2 regions of the Rhizobium sp. R693 genome follow, and region 1 is predicted to be linked to the other one. Evidence: riboswitches for the same ligand, from Rfam matches in the RefSeq annotation. Region 1 holds a riboswitch; the other holds the start of a gene.
What was found. A riboswitch is a leader RNA that binds a small molecule or an ion and turns the genes downstream of it on or off. The one in region 1 is predicted to bind glycine.
Positions count from the first base shown of each region.

Region 2: another riboswitch for glycine. It lies ahead of gcvT (glycine cleavage system aminomethyltransferase GcvT); the one in region 1 lies ahead of ATY79_RS06025 (D-amino acid dehydrogenase).

Region 1 covers NZ_LOKY01000004.1:155,407-158,808, reverse strand. Annotated here, with positions in the region: partial or broken gene ATY79_RS06035 (heme-binding protein) at 19-442, opposite strand; gene ATY79_RS06030 (D-2-hydroxyacid dehydrogenase) at 463-1,443, opposite strand; glycine riboswitch at 1,563-1,653, shown strand; glycine riboswitch at 1,655-1,740, shown strand; gene ATY79_RS06025 (D-amino acid dehydrogenase) at 1,738-3,036, shown strand; gene ATY79_RS06020 (LLM class flavin-dependent oxidoreductase) at 3,272-3,402, shown strand, end outside.
Region 2 covers NZ_LOKY01000034.1:7,346-10,747, reverse strand. Annotated here, with positions in the region: gene gcvP (aminomethyl-transferring glycine dehydrogenase) at 1-268, opposite strand, end outside; gene gcvH (glycine cleavage system protein GcvH) at 268-630, opposite strand; gene gcvT (glycine cleavage system aminomethyltransferase GcvT) at 655-1,791, opposite strand; glycine riboswitch at 1,866-1,946, opposite strand; glycine riboswitch at 1,950-2,037, opposite strand; gene ATY79_RS20770 (hypothetical protein) at 2,149-2,418, opposite strand; gene crcB (fluoride efflux transporter CrcB) at 2,538-2,915, shown strand; gene ATY79_RS20760 (RluA family pseudouridine synthase) at 3,006-3,402, shown strand, end outside.

The DNA.
Region 1 (3,402 bases):
TGCTCCAGCGCGGATCTATCAGATCGGGTCTGCCTCGATCGCGGCCAGAGCAGAGCGGCCGACCTCGATGTCCTGGTCGCCCGTGCCCGAGCCCACACCGACGGCTCCAGCGAGCTTGCCGCCGAAGCGTATAGGAAGCCCGCCCGGGAGATTGGTAACCCCGCCGTTGGAAGCAATTCCAGCAGCGACAGCGAACTCAGGTGTCATCGATCCTGTCGGGTTTCTAATCGAAGCTGCTGTTCGCGCTTTCGCGCGAGCAGTATGCATGCTGAGGTATTTCGCCCCCGTCCATCCGAAGGCTCACGATAGTTTGGCCGCTCGGATCGACAATGAAGATGCATTGCGGCACCCCCATTTCCTGAGCCTTCTCCACGGCAGCATGCAGTGCCGTAAGCGCTCCGGACTGAGAAAGCACGACGGTTTCATTGTAGGCTTTCGACACGTATCTTCTCCTGGTTTCGGTTAGTATCCGGCCGCGCCGTCCACGCGGTTTCGCAACGGGCGTCCGGCCAAGTCGTGTTCGACGTTCTCTGCAAAGATGGACAGGCAGCGGTCGACGTAACCGTCCGCGTCATCGCACGAGATATGCGGGAAGATCATGAGGTTTGGGACATCCCAAAGAGGACTTGTGGCTGGCAGCGGCTCCGGATCAAATACGTCGAGCGCAGCGCCACTCAGGTGCCCTGCCTCAAGCGCCGCGCAGAGCGCAACGTTGTCGACAACGGGACCGCGCGCGATGTTGAACAGGGATGCCCCGGCCTTCATCGCCGCGATCTGCTCCATGCCGATCAATCCGAACGTCTGCGGCGTTAACGGACAACTGACAACCAGGCAGTCTGCGATGGGGAGCACCGATTGGAGGTCGGCGACCTCAACCATCTCATTCGCGCTTGGATGAGACCTGCCACTCCGGGTGACGCCAACAATCCGCACGCCAAAATGTCGGAGCCTTGAAGCAATCGCGCTGCCCAGCTCTCCAAACCCGAGAACGACGACCGTCTTGCTGGAAATGTTCGTCGAAAGCTGGTTGTCCCAGCGACGCAAGCGTTGGTTCCGAATATGCCGCGGAACGCCCTCGCAGAGCATCATGACGGTCATCGCCCCGAACGCCCCACCCTTCTCGGCATGCACTCCACTGCTGTTGGTCAAGAATGCCCTGTTCGGCAACCAATCCAACGGCATGTATTTTTCGACGCCAGCACTGGTGCAATGCACGAAGCGCAGCGACCGGCCATGTTCCTGGAGGCGTCGCACATCGAAGCCAGAACCAACGAAATAGGACGCCGAACGCAGTACATTCAGATCCGGTTTCTGTTCGGAATGGGCGACGATCTCAGATCGACTGGCATTGGAGCCAAGTGCGCGAGAGACAGCCTCTTTCGAAACGAAATAGGGTGACTCCGGGCTATGCTTGTTCTCGATGTAAACCAGAAAATCCCGCATTTTCATCCTCATGACAGTGACACGAATGGTACCTGCAAGCTGTGTGCCAGTTGCTTGATTGAAAATTTCTGGAAGGGGATTGCCGTTTCGAACCTTCTATGCCTACCCTAAAGGCGTTCGTAAGCCTTGCAGGAGAGATGGCCCCAGGAGGGTCGCGCCGACGGAGCAACCCCCCAGGAAACTCTCAGGCAAAAAGACTGCCGGGTTTGGACAATCTGGAGAGAGACACGGCTCGCCGCGTCCACCGAAGGGGACCTTCAACAAGAAGGAAAAGCTCTCAGGTACAGAGACAGATTGGGGGCAAGGGACTGGCAAGGTCCCGCACCTACTGTTGGAGAGATTATGTCCCATATCGTGGTTTTGGGCGCCGGCATCACCGGCGTAACGACGGCGTATGCCCTTTTGAAACGCGGTCACGATGTGACCGTCATCGAACGACATCGTTATCCGGCGATGGAAACATCCTTCGCGAATGGCGGTCAACTGTCCGCGAGCAACGCAGAGGTCTGGAACAGTTGGTCGACCGTTGTGAAGGGCATGAAGTGGATGCTCAAGAAGGACGCTCCGCTTCTGATGAATCCCTCGCCAAGCTGGCACAAATACTCGTGGATGGGCGAGTTTCTCGGAAGCATTTCCGGTTACGAGGACAACACCATCGCGACCACCAAGCTTGCCATAGAGGCACGCAAGCACATGTTTGCTATGGCTGAGAGCGAAGGCATTGATTTCGATCTCGAAAAGCGCGGAATTCTCCACGTGTACTACGACCGCAAGAGCTTCGATGGAGCGCAGAAGGTCAACGAACTTCTGCAGGCCGGCGGCCTCGACCGACGAGCGGTTTCCCCCACCGAGATCAAGAGTATCGAACCAGCCCTCGTGGGCGATTTCTTCGGTGGTTTCTTCACGCCGTCGGACTCGACTGGCGACATCCATAAGTTCACTCGCGGTCTGGCCGAGGCCTGCCTTCGACGAGGTGCCAAATTCCTGTTTGACGCAGACGTCCAGAACGTAGTCGCGGGCAACCAGGTGACGGTAACGTGGAGGCCTACTGACGAAGCCGATACCGCCGTTCGCTTGCTAAACGCCGACGCGATTGTTGTCTGCGCTGGCGTAGGTAGTCGCAAATTCGCGTCCATGTTAGGTGACCGGATGAACGTCTATCCGGTGAAGGGATACTCGATCACCGTTCACCTCGATGATGCCGAAAGCCAGAACGGTGCACCCTGGGTCAGCCTGCTCGATGACCGCGCCAAGATTGTCACCAGCCGACTGGGGCCCGATCGCTTCAGGGTAGCTGGAACTGCCGAATTCAACGGTATCAATCGCGATATTCGGTCTGATCGTACGAAACCGTTAGTCGACTGGGTGCGGATGCTATTCCCCAGTGCATCGACCTCTCGCGTGGTTCCCTGGGCGGGACTACGGCCGATGATGCCAAACATGATGCCGCAGGTTCGAAAAGGCAATAGGCCTGGCGTGTTCTACAACACAGGTCATGGGCATCTCGGCTGGACGTTGTCGGCCGCCACGGCCGAACTCCTTTCCGGATTAGTGGACGAATACTCCCACGGGCAGCCGAGGAGAGTTGCCTGATCAACTTGGGCCGGAGATCTTGTCCGGCCTTTTTTTTCGTCTCAATCGCGAGTCTCAAATCACTTGAGATTGATGGACTCGAAGATTCTCACAGTTGAGACTAAACAGCGCTACTGAGATTCATCACAACAAGCCTCTAGGCTACTGTTTTTGAAAGAGTTTCCAACTGGCACGCCAGTTGCAATTCTCCTGATGAGGATCGGACAGGCCGATCTCTACAACAGAGGAGACTCTCATGGACCTCGGTCTTTTCATGATGCCGCTTCATGATCAGCGGCGCAATTTCACGGAGCTGCTGAAACAGGATCGCGAAGCCGTCATTCTCGCCGATCGTCTGAATTTCGCTGAAGTCTGGGTCGGCGAGCA
Region 2 (3,402 bases), on a different contig from region 1:
CGATCAGCGAGACGAGAACCTTGTTCTTGTTGGCGGTCTCACGCAGCTTGTCGAGCGCCTCGCGCTCCGTCATCGGCGCGCCCCAGACGAGCGGTGCCTTCTGGCGGATGGAGGGCGGGACGGTCGCGTCGATCAGGTTGTCGAGGCTGCCGTAGCCGATCACCTTCAGCATATCCGTCATTTCGGCCGGCGACGGGCCGATGTGGCGACGGTTGGCGAAGTCGTAGGGCTGGTAGTCGGTAAACTGGAATTCGGTCGGCGTCGTCATTACGCAGTGAGCTCCTTGTAGGCCGCCTCGTCGAGCAGGCCATCGACGTCAGCGGCATTTGCAAGCTTCAGCTTGAAGAACCAGCCGGCGCCCTGAGGATCGGAATTGACCAACGATGGATCGGCGACGATAGCGGGGTTCACTTCGGTGATTTCGCCGTCCAGCGGACAATAGACGTCGGAAGCGGCCTTCACGGATTCGACGGTCGCGGCATTGCCATTCTTGGAGAAGGTGGCTCCGACTTCCGGCAATTCGACGAAGACGAGGTCGCCGAGCTGTTCAACGGCGTAGGTGGTAATCCCGACCGTCGCAACGCCGCCTTCAATCTTCAGCCACTCGTGTTCTTCGGTAAACTTCAGCATGATTGTTCTCTCCGGAAAAATGTTTCAGCGTTTGTAGGTTGGCGTAATAAAGGGGAGGGTACTGACGGTGACGGGCAGGAACTTACCGCGCACTTCAGCGTAGATCTGTGTGCCAACGGCTGCCTGGGCGACCGTGACATAGCCCATTGCGACGGGGTGTTCGACGGATGGGCCGAAGCCGCCCGAAGTCACTTCGCCGATCTCGGTCTTGCCCTCGGAATCCGCAAAAAGCTTGGAATGGCCGCGAACCGGGGCCTTGCCTTCGGGCTTCAAGCCGACGCGGCGGCGGGCTGCACCCCTTTCAAGTTCGGTTAGGATGCGGTCTGCGCCGGGGAAACCGCCGGCACGGGCGCCGCCGCTCTTGCGGGCCTTCTGCATGCCCCATTCGAGCGCTGCTTCCACAGGAGTCGTGGTGGTGTCGATGTCGTTGCCGTAGAGGCAAAGGCCGGCTTCGAGGCGCAGGCTGTCACGCGCGCCAAGGCCAATCGGCTCGACATCCGGATGCTCAAGCAACCGCCTAGCGACATCCTCGGCTTTGTCCGCCGGAATCGAGATTTCGAAACCGTCCTCGCCGCTGTAGCCGGAGCGCGAGACAAGACAGGAAACGTCGTGCAGTCGGCAATGGCGAACGTCCATGAACTTCATCGCGGCGACATCGGCCCAGAGTTCGGCAAGCACTTCAACGGCGCGCGGTCCCTGCAGCGCAATGAGTGCGCGGTCGAGCAGCGTGATATCGCAGGTATCACCAAGATGCTTTTGAAGGTGAGCAAGGTCGGCCTCCTTGCAGGCGGCGTTGACGACAACGAACAGGTGATCGTCGAGATGGGTGATCATCAGGTCATCAAGGATGCCGCCATTCTCGTCGGTGAAGAAACCGTAGCGTTGGCGACCTTCCGCGAGGCCGAGAATATCCACCGGAACGAGGCTTTCGAGCGCAAGGGCCGCGTCTTCGTACTTGCCCGACTTCGCCTTGATGACGACTTGGCCCATATGGGACACGTCGAATAGACCGGCAGACGTACGGGTCTGGATGTGCTCCTTCATCACACCGGCCGGATATTGCACGGGCATGTCATAGCCTGCAAAGGGAACCATGCGGGCGCCAAGCGACAGATGCAGCGCGTGAAGCGAAGTTTTCTTGAGGGCAGCAGTATCGTCCAACGACGCCTCCGGGGTTTGCGCCTGGATTTCCATGCGCGGGCTCAAATCTTCAGGCGCAGTTGCGCCTTGCATTTCGAGCCCCCTCTGTCCCTTCGCCTGAGATTGTTATCCCTTCGGCGAGCGTTTCGAGAACGCTTCTCTCCAGAGTTCCGTCTGCCCCTTGCTGGTCCTTTGGCCTGAGAGTTTCCGGGGCGGTTGCTCCTTCGGCACTGATCGCAGATGACCAGCTTCTCCCAACAAGGTCGAGGGCAATTATCTGGCCATGGCTATACTTGGCAAGGGGGAATGTCGCCGCCAAACAAATTTTTGTCGCGCTTTTAAGGATCGGCGGCTACGGAGATGGGAGGCGGGCGATGCTCAGCTGTCGCTGTAGAGCTCCAAAGCCTGTTTTAATCCAGCCTGCGGCTGCTTTTGCCCCATTGTCATGAGATCCAACGCCACTTCGGTCGATTGAATGATGTTGGACGGTTCCTCGACATCTTGGCCGCTGGCCGCCCTGGTCTGGCGGTCGGCAGCGCGGCGAGCTTCCTTGGCTGCCGTGCTTGCAGACACGCGCTGCGGAATCCGGAGCGTTTCAAACGCCGCGGCTGCGGTGCTCGCGGCTATGGTGCCTACCAAGACTGTCATACGCCAACACTAAGGCGCCCCACGTTCTTAACTGGCTAAATTAACCGCTGGCATTTTATGCATCTTGATCTTCTCCGGAGATAATCGGAATTTCCGGCACGGAAAAACAGAGACGACTCATGATTCAGGCCATACTTGTCGCCGTCGGCGGCGCGATCGGTTCCGTCCTTAGATACTACGTCGGCCGTTGGGCTCTCAGGCTCGCAGGCCCGGCCTTTCCGTGGGGAACCTTGACCGTCAATGTTGTCGGCTGCTTCGTCATTGGCGTATTCGCGGAAATGATCATCAGACGCTTCGACGCATCGCCGGAATTGCGCTTGCTGCTGATCACCGGCTTCCTCGGCGGTCTGACGACCTTCTCCTCATTCTCGCTCGATACAATTACGCTCTTTGAGCGTGGCGCGGCGCTATCCGGCGCCCTCTACATCGTCGCGAGCGTCGGCCTGTCGATGGCCGGTGTGATCGGGGGACTGGCACTTATGCGCGCGATCTTGTGAGATTACGGTTTCCGTTTTCAGCGAAAATGCTCTAAAGCCAGCCGCAAAGTCCGCGCGGCGCGCGGAAGACCATTTTCCGAAAGATGACGTATGGCGGGTATCGAACACATAAAGGTGGAGCCGGATGAGGCGGGCATGCGGCTCGATCGCTGGTTCAAGGTGCACTTCCCGGGTCTCGGTTTCGGCCCACTTCAGAAGCTTCTCCGATCCGGGCAGGTCCGCGTTGACGGCGGGCGTGTGAAGAGTGACACCCGGGTGCAGCCTGGACAGATGGTGCGCGTACCGCCGCTTGATGTTGACGCTAAAGCGAAGACCGGACCCATCGCTGGCCGCGATCTGAAGCACTCCGGCGATTTCGAACTGTTGTCGCGGATGGTGCTGCACGAAGACGACAAGGTCATCATCCTCAACAAGCCCGCGGGCCTTGCGGTGCAGGGCGGCTCGGGCGTGACGCGTCACATCGACAAGATGCTTGAAGCCTGGACCA